Regions from separate parts of the Exiguobacterium sp. SH5S4 genome, predicted to be linked through region 1. Evidence: riboswitches for the same ligand, from Rfam matches in the RefSeq annotation. Region 1 holds a riboswitch; each other region holds the start of a gene.
What was found. Region 1 has a riboswitch for S-adenosylmethionine ahead of msrA (peptide-methionine (S)-S-oxide reductase MsrA). Riboswitches for the same ligand answer to the same signal wherever they lie in the genome.
Positions count from the first base shown of each region.

Region 2: it holds a riboswitch for S-adenosylmethionine, as region 1 does, so the genes downstream of both, EVJ32_RS14085 (2,3-diketo-5-methylthiopentyl-1-phosphate enolase) here and msrA (peptide-methionine (S)-S-oxide reductase MsrA) in region 1, are expected to answer to the same signal.
Region 3: it holds a riboswitch for S-adenosylmethionine, as region 1 does, so the genes downstream of both, EVJ32_RS11710 (Na+/H+ antiporter NhaC family protein) here and msrA (peptide-methionine (S)-S-oxide reductase MsrA) in region 1, are expected to answer to the same signal.
Region 4: it holds a riboswitch for S-adenosylmethionine, as region 1 does, so the genes downstream of both, metK (methionine adenosyltransferase) here and msrA (peptide-methionine (S)-S-oxide reductase MsrA) in region 1, are expected to answer to the same signal.

Region 1 covers NZ_SJUQ01000026.1:33,379-36,586, reverse strand. Annotated here, with positions in the region: gene EVJ32_RS13215 (amidase family protein) at 1-1,266, opposite strand, end outside; gene EVJ32_RS16310 (hypothetical protein) at 1,387-1,548, shown strand; SAM riboswitch class I at 1,593-1,692, shown strand; gene msrA (peptide-methionine (S)-S-oxide reductase MsrA) at 1,755-2,273, shown strand; gene EVJ32_RS13205 (GRP family sugar transporter) at 2,303-3,166, opposite strand.
Region 2 covers NZ_SJUQ01000031.1:25,948-29,155, forward strand. Annotated here, with positions in the region: gene EVJ32_RS14075 (methylthioribulose 1-phosphate dehydratase) at 1-39, opposite strand, end outside; gene EVJ32_RS14080 (2-hydroxy-3-keto-5-methylthiopentenyl-1-phosphate phosphatase) at 36-686, opposite strand; gene EVJ32_RS14085 (2,3-diketo-5-methylthiopentyl-1-phosphate enolase) at 683-1,837, opposite strand; SAM riboswitch class I at 1,909-2,011, opposite strand; SAM riboswitch class I at 2,217-2,319, shown strand; gene mtnK (S-methyl-5-thioribose kinase) at 2,401-3,208, shown strand, end outside.
Region 3 covers NZ_SJUQ01000021.1:15,764-18,971, reverse strand. Annotated here, with positions in the region: gene EVJ32_RS11715 (GGDEF domain-containing protein) at 1-1,584, shown strand, start outside; SAM riboswitch class I at 1,683-1,778, shown strand; gene EVJ32_RS11710 (Na+/H+ antiporter NhaC family protein) at 1,848-3,131, shown strand; gene EVJ32_RS11705 (TVP38/TMEM64 family protein) at 3,168-3,208, opposite strand, start outside.
Region 4 covers NZ_SJUQ01000001.1:169,682-172,889, reverse strand. Annotated here, with positions in the region: gene EVJ32_RS00825 (YtxH domain-containing protein) at 1-368, shown strand, start outside; gene metK (methionine adenosyltransferase) at 410-1,618, opposite strand; SAM riboswitch class I at 1,750-1,869, opposite strand; gene pckA (phosphoenolpyruvate carboxykinase (ATP)) at 2,187-3,208, shown strand, end outside.

The DNA.
Region 1 (3,208 bases):
TGGGATCGTGACCGTCGGGTGCCCTGCCTTCGCCGCCATATCGTAATTCAAGTCGTGTGGCAACGCCAGGGCGTGAAGCGTTTGTTCCATCAATAAACGATCGAGGCCGTCCGTTTTCGCGTGCCGGACGTCGGCTAAGCGTCGCTCTAGGTAGCTCGACTCGGTCAAACGCCCTAATAACTGATTCGCTTTCTCGAACGTAACTTGTCCATGCGGGATCGTTTCCGGGTGACGCTTGTTCCAGTCCATCAAGTCCTTGAGCGTTTCATATGGGAGCGCTGTCGTCGCCAAATACGCCTCAATCCCGAGCTTGAACTCATGGTAGAGGACGTCGCCTTGGTCAAGTCCGTCGTTTGACGGCAGGTCGACTTCGACGAGCTCGACCCCGCTCGCTTTGAGTAACGCCAGCGCTTCTTGATAGAGCGTCTGTTCTTCATCCGACAGTTCCGCCTTCACGAAACCGACGCGCATGCCGACGGCTTGACGCTCGTCGAGACACGTCCGGTACGGTGGACCGGCCGGCAGATGTGTCGTCGCCGGGTCCGAGTCGTCTTCCCCGCACATCGCTTCTAGTGCGAGCACCGCGTCGCGGAGCGTCCGCGCCATCGGACCAGCCGTATCTTGCGACCGCGAAATCGGGATAATCCCACTCCGGCTGATGAGCCCGACCGTCGGTTTGATGCCGACGATGCCGTTATGGACGCTCGGATGGATGATCGACCCGCTCGTCTCGCTGCCGACGGCGAGCATCGTCAAGTTCGCCGCAACGGCAGCCGCCGAGCCAGAGCTCGAACCGCCGACGTCGAGATTGTCACCATACGGATTGAGCGTCTGGCCACCGACCCCGCTCCATCCGTTCGGCATGTCCTCCGTCAAAAAATTGGCCCATTCCGATAAGTTGGTTTTGCCGAGAATGACCGCCCCATGCTCACGGAGGCGGCGGACGAGTTCAGCGTCACGACCCGCAAAGTGATGCTCGAGCGCCACGGCGCCGGCAGTCGTCCTCATGAGTCCCGCCGTCTCGATGTTGTCCTTGAGTAAAACGGGAATACCGAGGAGTGGCAGCCGGTCTCCGCGTCGGTAGGCACGGTCGGCCGCCTCCGCCTCGAACAACGCGTCCGGGTTCACTTGGATGACCGCTTTCAGTTTATCGTTCAAGCTAGCGATCCGTGTCAAATAGTAGGCCGTCACGTCCCGGGCCGTGAACGTCCCTTCTTTATAGCCGCACTGTGCGGTCTCGATGTCTAGTTCAAATAAGTCTTGCATCCAATTCCCTCCTTATAGGCAATGTTATTCGGTATTCGCTGAATGCATCGAATCCCCTTCTTTTTATCGCCATTGGATGTGCAACTTGATACACTAGAAGAAACGTTATTGGAGGTAGCCATGTCCCGCTCTTACATCCTTGTTTTACTGTCCGTGTTCGCCCTGTTCTTTCTACAATTGTTCGGGGATGATTTGCCGTGGGCATTCCCTGCGTCCATCGCCCTCATTATCTTGATTGTTGGTGCCACGCTATTTCAACTTCGGCGCACACCAAATCGTTGACGTTTAAACGAGACAGATGATATGATGCTGTCACCAACTACATATCGATATCTTGAGTGAACGAGAGACCTGGCTCTATGACTTCACAGCAACCTGCTTCGGCAAGGTGCTACTTCCAGCAAGGCATCGCCTTGGACGATATGACAAAACGCTCATGTCGATGACATGGGCGCTTTTTTTGGAATGAACATGAGGGGGATTTTATTTTGGAAAAAGCTACATTCGCAGGCGGTTGTTTTTGGTGCATGGTGACACCGTTTGAAGAACAGCCAGGCATCGAAGGCATCGTATCCGGCTATACGGGCGGACACGTCGACAATCCGACGTATAAAGACGTCAAGACAGGCACGAGCGGTCATTACGAGGTCGTCGAGATCACGTTCGATCCGTCTCAGTTCGCGTATGAGCGCTTGCTCGAACTGTATTGGATTCAGACTGACCCGACCGACGACGGCGGCCAGTTCCAAGACCGCGGGCAACAATATGCGCCCGCCATCTTCTATCATACGGAAGAACAACGCGTGAAAGCAGAACAGAGCCGCGACGCGCTCGCTGCGAGCGGAAAGTTCAAACAACCGATCGTGACGAAAATCTTACCGGCTGACGTCTTTTACCCGGCCGAAGACTATCATCAAGATTATCATAAAAAAAATCCGGCCCACTATAAAGCGGACCGGAAACAATCTGGCCGTGACGAGTTCATCGACCAGACGTGGACAAGCTGACAACGACGGGCCTCATACCCGTCGTTTTTTTAGCTCTTCGCGAGCCCTAACATAAAACCGGCGACCACGATCAGACCGATCCCCATAAACACGAAGACGCGTTCTTTCGACGTCTTTTCTTCTTTTAGCAAGTAAATGCCACCGAGTGTCGCGACGACGACGTTCAGTTGAGACAGTGCGAACGACGTGGCGATGCCGACTTCTCCGCTCGAGACGAACAACCCGAAGTTCCCGATCCCCCAGGCAAGCCCGGCGAAGATGTTCTTGAACGTCTTCGGATCAAACTTTTTCACATCTTTTTCACGAAGACTGAACAAGAGCGCGGCGATGAACATCCCGAGTGACTGCGGTAGGATGGCGGTGATGCCATCGACCTCAAAGTAGTTGGTGAGGACGGCGTACGTCACGTAACCGATGCTCGAAACGAGCAGCACGAGTAGCCCTTTTTTCAAAGCACTACTGCTGTCAGATTCTTTATGTTGTTGATATGACGTCATGACGGCCCCGATGATGATCAAGACGAGGGCCGAGAAGCCGAGCCATAGTTCAGTCGGCGTCTTCCAGTCCCCAAGGACGATGACCCCGAACAGTGATGTCCCGACAAGCTGCATCCCTGTACTGATTGGCATCGCTTTCGAGACGCTCAAAATTTGGAATGACTGGAATTGAAGGTATTGTCCGAGCGCCCAGAACACACCCGATATGAAACCAGTCACGATCGCGAGCGTCGTGAACTCTGGTTTGAAGACGAGCGCGATGACAGTCGCCATTACCATCGCGCCGATCGTCGTGCCGACCAATTGTTGAATCGGCTTGCCGCCGACAATAGATACGATAAGCGGGATACTCCCCCACATGAGTGCGGGCAGTAGCGCCAGCAAAATCATCTCCATATGTTGCACCTGCTTTCTTAATATAACATTCTGTCTGTTCTT
Region 2 (3,208 bases), on a different contig from region 1:
AATGTCGGCGAGTTCAAGCCAACGTGCGGTCACGCTCATACGTGCACCTCCTTCATGTGATGGGTGATGTCGTCGAACGTCTCGAACGGGGCGTAGGCGATGCCTTCTGCTTCACAGAGCGTGATGAGTTGCCCACGGGCGTAGACGAAATCGGCCCGTTTGGCGATCTCGAAGTCGGTCACCGAGTCACCGATGACGATCAAGCGATCAACGGGATCGACGATCGTCCGGGCGATTGTCGGTTTGCAGCAACCACAATCATTCGTGCAATGCGCGTCACAGGCGTAGGGCCAGTCGACGCGTACCGTCTCGCCCGAGAAGTCGGCGACGTTACAGTAGATGTGGTCCGGCGCGACGTGGTCTTGCAAGATCGGGTACACGAAAAAGTCCATGCCGCCGCTGACGACGTCGAACTTCCAAACTTGTTGCCGGACTTCTGCCAAAAACGTCGAGAAACCTTGGCGCAAGGTGATGCGGTCCAGCAAGTAGTCACGGTACGCCGAAGCGTCAGCGCTCGGCAACAGCTGGAACATCTGTCCGACCCCGGAGCGGATCGAGATGTCTTGAGCGAGCACGTCGTCTTTGAGCGCGTGCCATTCGGGCGGTGCGAACGCCCGCATCAAAGCGATGATGTTGTCCTCGGCCGTGATCGTCCCGTCGAAGTCACACAAGATGTGAATCGTCATTGTTTTGACCACGCCTTTAGCGCGGCCTCGAGCTCGTTCGTCTGGCTCGCCACGCCCACTACTTGCTCAATCGCTTGTCGGAACGCCCGGGCCCCGGCAGCCGCGCCGTCTGGGTGACCGTGGATGCCGCCGCCGGCGTTGATGACGACGTCTGTGCCGAAATCACGGATGATGTCCGGGACGAGCCCCGGATGGATGCCGGCCGACGGGACCGGTAGAATCGGCTTCGCCCAGTGCGGCCGAGCACTGCTATCCCGAATCGCGAACGCCTCATCGGACGGTGTCGCGAGTGAACCGTATGGGGACGGGAACAGCGTCAAGTCGGCCCCCGCGAGGCGGAACAATTTCCCGAGCAAGAGCGAGTGGCTGATCGAGCCGGTCAAGGCGCCGGCGAACGCCGGATGCGCCAAAATCGGGACGTTAATTGTTGGATCGCTCGCGAGTTCGCGGAGTGTGTCGAGCCCGTATGTATAGACGTTGAACAACAGTGCCGTCGCGCCCGCCTCGATCAAGCGGAGCGCTTGGTCACGTAGCCCGAACACCGGACCGCTGAGCGTGATGGCATAGAGCGAACGTTTCCCGGTCGTTTCGAACTGTTCTTGGATGACGGCCGCCCCGATTTTAGCTCGTTCAAGCGACGGAGTGAGCGGATTATCGTATAGGATTTCATCATCTTTGACGATGTCGATGCCGCCGGCGAGCTGGTCTCGAAGTTGCTGTTCTAAGAAGCGTAAATCACGGCCGATGATCCCTTTAAAGATGCTCATGACGAGCGGGCGATCATGGACGTCGAGCAACTCACGAACGCCTTGAACACCGAACTTTGCTCCGGGGAATTCAGACGCAAGCGTTTCGGGTAACGTCAAGTCGATCAAGCGTACCGAGTCATCGAGCGATAATTTCCCGAACGTCGTCGTCAAGATGGATGAGAAGTCGGGCGTGACGTTATGGAGCGGATAACGGATTGTGAAGCGACTCGTCGTTTCCGTGTGCGTCGTTGAGACGACCTCGCCCCGATACGCCTTTAATTGTTCTTGCTCTAGGTGGGGCAGTTCCGTCCATGTGCCGACGGTCAGTTCAAGGGCGATTTTCTCGGCGACAGTCGCGACGCGGTTCGTCCGGCTGATTTCATATGTGGCAGTAATACTCATGTTCGTTCCTCCTTCCGGTCAAACAAAAAATGACCCCATGCCGAGGCAAGAGGTCATCATAAAAAAATGAACTCTTATCTCTCAGCTTACGCTGCAAGAATTAGCACCGTGCCCAATCGGGTCGGTTGCTGCGACATCATCGGGCTTGTCCCCTCCGTCTGCTCTTGATAAGAATGTATTTTGAAGTTGTGAAATTTAATTGAATTTTGTCACACAATATCCGGTTCGTCAATTCCTTTTTTTGAGAAAAAATAGTTGAATTCATTGTTTCTATATATGCCCGGGAAAAGACAACACCGGGTCCGAAAATTGACGTTGACAACTTGGTGCTCGAGTAAGTAACATTCATCACAACAAGTTCACACAATCGAATATGACACTCTTATCGCGAGTTGGCAGAGGGAATTGGCCCGATGACGCCGCAGCAACCGACCAGTAGGCACGGTGCTACATCCACCAGACATACGTCTGACAGATGAGAGGAACAACCGTTACGGCTGTGCCTCTTTCTCGCGGAGAAAGGGGCTTTTTTTGTGGGGAATATACCGAAAGGGGAAACAGACATGGCTTATCAACCATTTACAGAACAGACAGTCGTCGAGCACGTCAGAACGTTAGGGTTACTCGAAGATGGGGGCATCGCGCATTGCGAGGAGATCGGGGACGGCAACTTGAACCTCGTCTTCCGCATCCGTCAAGGCGAAACGAGCCTCATCGTCAAGCAGGCGCTACCGTATGCGAAAGTCGTCGGAGAGAGTTGGCCGCTCACACTTGAACGGGCGTGGATCGAGCAGCTCGCGTTGCGCGAATTCGCTAGCGTCGTCCCGCGTTTCGTCCCGGTCGTTCTCGGCAGTGACCGGACGCTCGCCTACACGATTTTAGAGGACTTGTCCGACTTTGATATCGTCCGGACGGGCTATTTGGAAGGGAAAACGTATCCTGAACTCGCCCGTCACATCGGTGAGTTTTTAGGACAGACGTTGTTTGAGACGTCAGACTATACGGCCGGCCCGATTGAGAAGAAGCGGAAAGAACGGGATTACTACAACCCGGAACTGTGCGACATCACTGAAAAACTGATCTTCACCGATCCGTACAAAGATGCCGAATCGAACAACATCGAAACCGCGCTCCGTCAGGACGTCGAAGCGCTTTGGCGTGACCAGAAATTGAAAGTGGAGGTCACGAAACTGAAAGTCGGTTTCGTCACGAAACACGACGCGCTCTTGCACGGAGACTTACATACAGGCAGTATCTTCGCGACGCAACAAGAGACGAAAGTCATCGATCCGGAGTTCGCTTTTTACGGACCGTTCGGCTTTGACATCGGGCAAATCGTCGCCCATTTGACGCTATCGACGTTCCATGACC
Region 3 (3,208 bases), on a different contig from region 1:
GTTCCGGCGATCGAGCCGCTTCCGTTCATCTTGATTGCGCTGCTCGTCATCATTTTCCAAATGGACTCGATTGAACGGAAAGGCGTCTATTTCACGTTTTCAGAAAGCATCGTCCTCATCATCTTTTTATTCTTTGATTTTGAGACGGCGCTCCTCGTCAACCAAATCGGACTCCTCGTCTTTCAGTTCGCCAACTTAAAACCGCGCGTCGCGCTCCGCCGCTTCCGGTTCACTTATCCTTGGAACGCGATCACGTCATTTTTAGAAATCGCCATCCCGGCAAGTGTTTACTTGGCACTCGGCGGTGAGACCGGTCTTGGCTTCTATTCGCAGGATTCGTTCGTTCCGCTCATCGGTCTGATCAGCGCCATCATTTTGAACACGGTCGTTCAAAAGTATCAAGTCGGCTGGTGGTTCCGCGTCGATATCCCGGTCCGTGATTTTCTGAATATCGCTTTTTACACGTACATCGTCAGTTTCGTCTTCATCCTTGCCGCGTCGTTCTTCCGTGAGACGAACTTGCTCGTCGTCAGTAGCATCGCGGCCGCCCTCACGTTCTTTATTAAGCGGTTGATGATCCAAAAAGGGCGCCAAGACGCGTTCAAGTCATTGATCGAACAGTACGATGAAGCGAAAGAGGCCGTCTCCCTGTCTCAAAGCGAGGCCCAGGCGATTGAAGTGTTCTTGAGTCAATGTGAGCGCCTCAACCAATATGATAAAGGGTTTGTCGAGTTCGTCCTGTTCGACCGAACGCTCTATTTCGATTTGTTGACGCGACAGCCGATCGACCGTCCGATCGTCTTCGACTTGATTGAAGCGCGCCATCCACACGCCAAGTCTGTCGATTATGAGATGCGCTTCGAATGGGACGCAGCGTTGTCAGAAGCGTTTCATGACGATTACCACAGCTTCATCTCGGTCCAGTCAGAAGAGATTGACGGGATCCGCACACGCATCGTCATGATCGGTGAACACGTCTATGGCTATCCGCCCATCATTCAAAACGAGATGATGAAACTGTTGAAGTCGTTCAACCGAACAATCAGCCGTTGCCACGAACGCGACCGCCTATACACGGAAAGCCGCACCGATAGCTTGACGCTGCTCGCCAACGCGCGCGCGTTCTACGAGTATGGGATTCAACAAATCTCGGACGGCTCGATGTACCCGATCTCAGTCGCGATGCTCGACATCGACTTCTTTAAAAAAATCAATGACACGCACGGTCACCAAGTCGGAGACAGCGTGCTCCAAGAGTTCGGACGGCGAATTCGGCAAGTGCTCCGGACCGATGACTTTGCGGCCCGTTACGGGGGCGAGGAGTTCATCTTGCTGCTCAATCATTGCGACGTCGACCAAGCCGTCGATATCGCCGAACGGATTCGACAGAAGATTGAAGATAAGCCGTTCCGTGTCGATGGGGTCGATATTCCCGTGACCGCCTCGATCGGCGTCGATACGATTCAAGCGTTCGGCGACAAACGGCTTGATGATACGATTCGTAACGCTGACCGGGCCCTTTACGTCGGCGGCAAGTACGCCGGTCGTAACCGCGTCGCCCATTATAATTTTTTGACGACATGACTTCCCCCCGCGTCCATTGGCGCAGGGGGATTTCTGTTGACAACCCGATTTGAAACAGGTACGTTAGAAAACGTGTCTAACAACTACATCATGACGACTTTTTATCAAGAGAGACGGAGGGACTGGCCCTTAGATGTCTCGGCAGCGGGTAACCCGTGCCAAATCCAGCGAGCGTTCTGCTCGAAAGATGAAAAGGGTGTCTCTTACAGAGAGCCTTTTTCGGAAGGCTCTCTTTTTCTATTCTATGAAATGAGGTGAATCGATTGGAACAACCAACAGCTAACAAATGGGCGCTCTTGCCCTTGCTCGTCTTCCTCGTCTTCTTTATCGGGGCAGGTATTTATTATGGTGACTTTTACAAGTTCCCGGTGCTGATCGCGGCGTTGATCGCTTTAATTGTCGCCGCGATGATGACGAAAGGAAGCGTCACACAGACCGTCGAACGTATCGCCCAAGGCGCCGGTAATCCAGGTATCTTGATCATGATATTCATCTTCCTGCTCGCTGGCGCGTTCTCGAACGTCGCCGGTGCAATCGGTGCGATTGACGCGACGGTCAATGCGGCGTTGACGTTCCTGCCGCCGTCACTCTTACTGAGCGGATTGTTCGTCATCGCTGCCTTCATCTCGATGGCGATGGGCACATCGACCGGTACGATTGCCGCGCTCGCCCCGATCGCGCTCGGCATCCATCAAGAGAGCGGGGTCAATATCGCGATCGCGGCCGCGGCCGTTGTCGGCGGGGCCATGTTCGGAGACAACTTGTCATTCATCTCAGATACGACAATCGCCGCCGTCCGGACACAGCGGACGAACATGCGTGACAAGTTCCGGACCAACTTTTGGATCGTGCTCCCGGCCGCAATCATCACGACCGTCCTGTTAGCCGTTCTCTCAAGTGGAGAATCGACGATTGAAGTGGCCGCGTTCGAATGGTACAAATTGATTCCGTATCTCGCCGTCATCGTCCTCGCCTTGACCGGACTGAACGTCATCCTCGTTTTGCTCGGCGGCATCGCGCTCGCTGGCATCATCGGACTGATTGACGGAAGCTTGGCCGTCACGTCTTACGTCACGGCGATGGCCGACGGTATGATGGGCATGGCCGAGATCTCGCTCTTGACGTTATTCATGGGCGGACTCGTCGGGCTCATCTCGCATAACGGTGGACTCACCTATTTACGAGACGCACTCACGTCACGGATTCAGCGCCGGGCTGGTGCGGAATGGAGCATCGCCGGGCTCGTCAGTGCGACGAACGTCGCGACGGCGAACAATACGATCTCGATTCTCGTAGCAGGCCCGCTTGCCGCGAATATCGCCGATACGTATGACATCGAACGGAAAAAGTCAGCGAGCGTACTCGACATCTTCTCGTGCGGGGTACAAGGACTTCTGCCTTACGGGGCGCAGCTCCTCATCGCCGCCGAGTTGACGAACACGGCGTCCCCCGCCCTCGTCCCGTATATGTTCTATCCGTTCCTCCTGTTCATTTGCGGAGGCTTGGCGATCGTCTTCAACTTCCCACGTTTCAAAAAAACCAACTAAGCAAAAATCCTCGAAGGCGGCCGCCTTCGAGGATTTTTATGTTCTTGCTTCACGTTTACGTTTGAGCTCTTCGTTCC
Region 4 (3,208 bases), on a different contig from region 1:
GCGGTCTGATCGCCCTACTTAGCTCGTCGAACCGTGAGACGACGAAACAGTCGCTCACGAATGCGAAGTCGTCTGTCGGCGGTCTCGTCGACACGATCAAAGAAGATCCGGCCGGTAAAGCGTCTCAAGTCATCGAGCAAGTGAAATCGGCGTCAGGTATGATTCAAGAAGTGTCGACCGATGTGCAAAACGTCTATGAAAAAGTTGTCGGTGAAGTCGACACGGTCAAAGAAGACGTGAACAAAGTCGTCGAGACGGCCCAGGAAACAAAATCAGATTTGCAAGATATTGGTGAGAAAGTCGTCGAGGCGAAAGATACAGCACTCGGCAACGAGAACGCAACAAACGAAAATAAACCACAAGCATAATAAAAAAACGACCTTTCTCGCGAAAGGTCGTTTTTTTATGCTTATGCGAAACGTTTTGCGCCTTCTTCAAGCAATGCCGCTTTGTCCGTCTGCTCCCATGGGAGTTCAACGTCTGTGCGACCAAAGTGTCCGTAAGCTGCTGTCTGTCTGTAGATCGGGCGACGAAGGTCGAGCATCTTGATGATGCCGGCCGGACGAAGGTCGAAGTTCTCACGAATGAGTTCAACGAGTTCAGTCTCGCTCAATTTACCAGTGCCGAACGTGTCCACCGCGATTGAAACCGGGTGTGCGACACCGATCGCGTATGCAAGTTGAACTTCCGCTTTGTCAGCAAGTCCAGCTGCCACGAGGTTTTTCGCCACGTAGCGGGCCGCGTATGCTGCCGAACGGTCAACTTTGGTAGGATCTTTACCTGAGAACGCACCACCGCCGTGGCGAGCGTATCCACCGTATGTGTCGACGATGATTTTACGTCCTGTAAGACCTGCATCACCTTGTGGTCCACCGATGACAAAACGGCCAGTCGGGTTGATGAAGTACTTTGTCTCGGCATCGATGAGTTCAGCCGGGATGACTGCTGCGATCACGTGTTCTTTAAGGTCCGCTTGGATTTGCTCGAGCGTGATGTCTTCTGCGTGTTGCGTCGAGATGACGATCGTATCGATACGGACCGGGTTGTTGTCTTGGTCGTATTCAACAGTTACTTGCGTCTTACCGTCTGGACGAAGGTAAGTGAGCGTTCCGTTTTTGCGGACTTCTGCCAAGCGACGTGACAATTTGTGAGCGAGTGAGATTGGGAGCGGCATGAGTTCAGGTGTCTCGTTCGTTGCATAACCGAACATGAGGCCTTGGTCACCGGCACCAATCGCATCGATTTCTTCGTCAGTCATTTGACCTTCACGAGCTTCGAGCGCTTGGTCGACACCGAGTGCGATGTCTGCTGACTGCTCGTCGATTGCTGTGAGTACAGCACAAGTCTCAGCGTCAAAACCATATTTGGCGCGCGTGTAGCCGATCTCACGAACAGTTTCACGTACAACTTTCGGGATATCCACGTAAGTCGATGTCGTGATTTCACCAGCTACGAGCACGAGACCTGTCGTTACAGACGTCTCAGCCGCAACGCGGGCGTTTGGATCTTCAGCCAAAATTGCATCCAAAATCGCATCTGAGATTTGGTCACAAATTTTATCCGGATGTCCTTCAGTGACGGACTCCGAAGTGAAAAGTCGACGGTTCAAGTTTGACATTTCGAAAAACCTCCTATTAATAAGGGTGATGTGTGGACGGTACTCGTTCCCCTTACGCGTTGCTTTGGGACGGTAATGAAAAAAACCTTTCGCCACGTTCAATGGGAAAGGTTGAATCGTTCTTCCTTACCCTCTTATCGTTCGAAGCTGTCGCTTCGCTTCAGGATAGCACCTTTTCCGAAAAAGACTACAGGATCGGACGGTTGCTGGGCTTCGTAGGGCCTTGTTCCCTCCACCGCTCAGAATAAGAGTATCCGTTACGAACACCATCATATAAATGCCATACCGTTCTGTCAAGCGTATCTGCTTAATTTGTAAATTTCTTCGTAATCACGGAAATCATTTATGTTTGTGAAATATCAAACATTTTTTTGACGGTTTCCGTTTTTTCACTCCCCGCTTATACAGAATATGTTAGAATGTCTTTGTAAGAAAGCGCTTACTTTAAAGGGTAAAGAAATGCTTGTTTTCGATTAGTGTGTCACATATAATGAAAATGTCATACTAATTAAACGCGGAAGTATGCGGATTTCATCCACATCTATTTAGGGGAAAGGTGGGATTCAGGATGGCGACTACGCTCCTGAAAATCGAAGAATTAATTAAGGGTGCCGATGTATTACGGAACTTAACGGTTCCAGAACTGGTGGAAGAAGCCATTCGTAACGGTGAAGGCGTACTGACGAAAGACGGGGCTTTATCGGTCAGTACAGGGAAATTCACAGGACGGTCACCGAAAGACAAATTCGTCGTCCAAGATGAAGTCAGCAACTCGTTAGTGGACTGGGGGCCGATCAATCAGCCGATCGCAGAAGAAAAGTTCACCGCTCTTCTCGACAAAGTCCTCACCCATCTCGAGACGAAACAGAAGCTGTATTATCTCGAAGCTTCGGCTGGAGCTGACGAGCACTACACGCTACCTGTACGCGCCATCACCGAGTACGCGTGGCACAGCTTGTTCGCGAAGCAGTTGTTCTTGCGAGAGTGGCCGACGAGAGCTGCGTTTGACCCGTTCACGGTCATTTATGCACCGAGCTACAAGGCCGACCCAACAGTTGACGGGACGAACTCAGAAACATTTATCCTCGTCTCGTTCGCCAAACGTACCATTCTGATCGGGGGAACAGAATACGGCGGCGAAATTAAAAAATCGATTTTCTCGGTCATGAACTTCCTATTACCTGAACAGCACGTCTTGTCGATGCATTGCTCGGCCAACGTCTCGGACGCCGGGGAGACGGCGCTCTTCTTCGGACTATCGGGCACGGGAAAGACGACGCTATCGGCCGATATGGAACGGCATCTCATCGGTGACGATGAGCACGGTTGGTCACCAGACGGCATCTTCAACATCGAAGGCGGTTGCTACGCCAAGACGATCAACTTGTCGCGTGAGAACGAACCTCAAATTTATGACGCCATCCGTTTCGGATCGTTGATCGAAAACGTCATCTTGAACGAAGACCGCTCACCCGACTACAAAAACATCTCGCTCACCGAAAATACGCGAGCAGCTTATCCGATTCAATACATCGATAACGCGATGCTCCCTTCACGGGCCGGTCACCCGAACACGATCGTCTTCTTGAC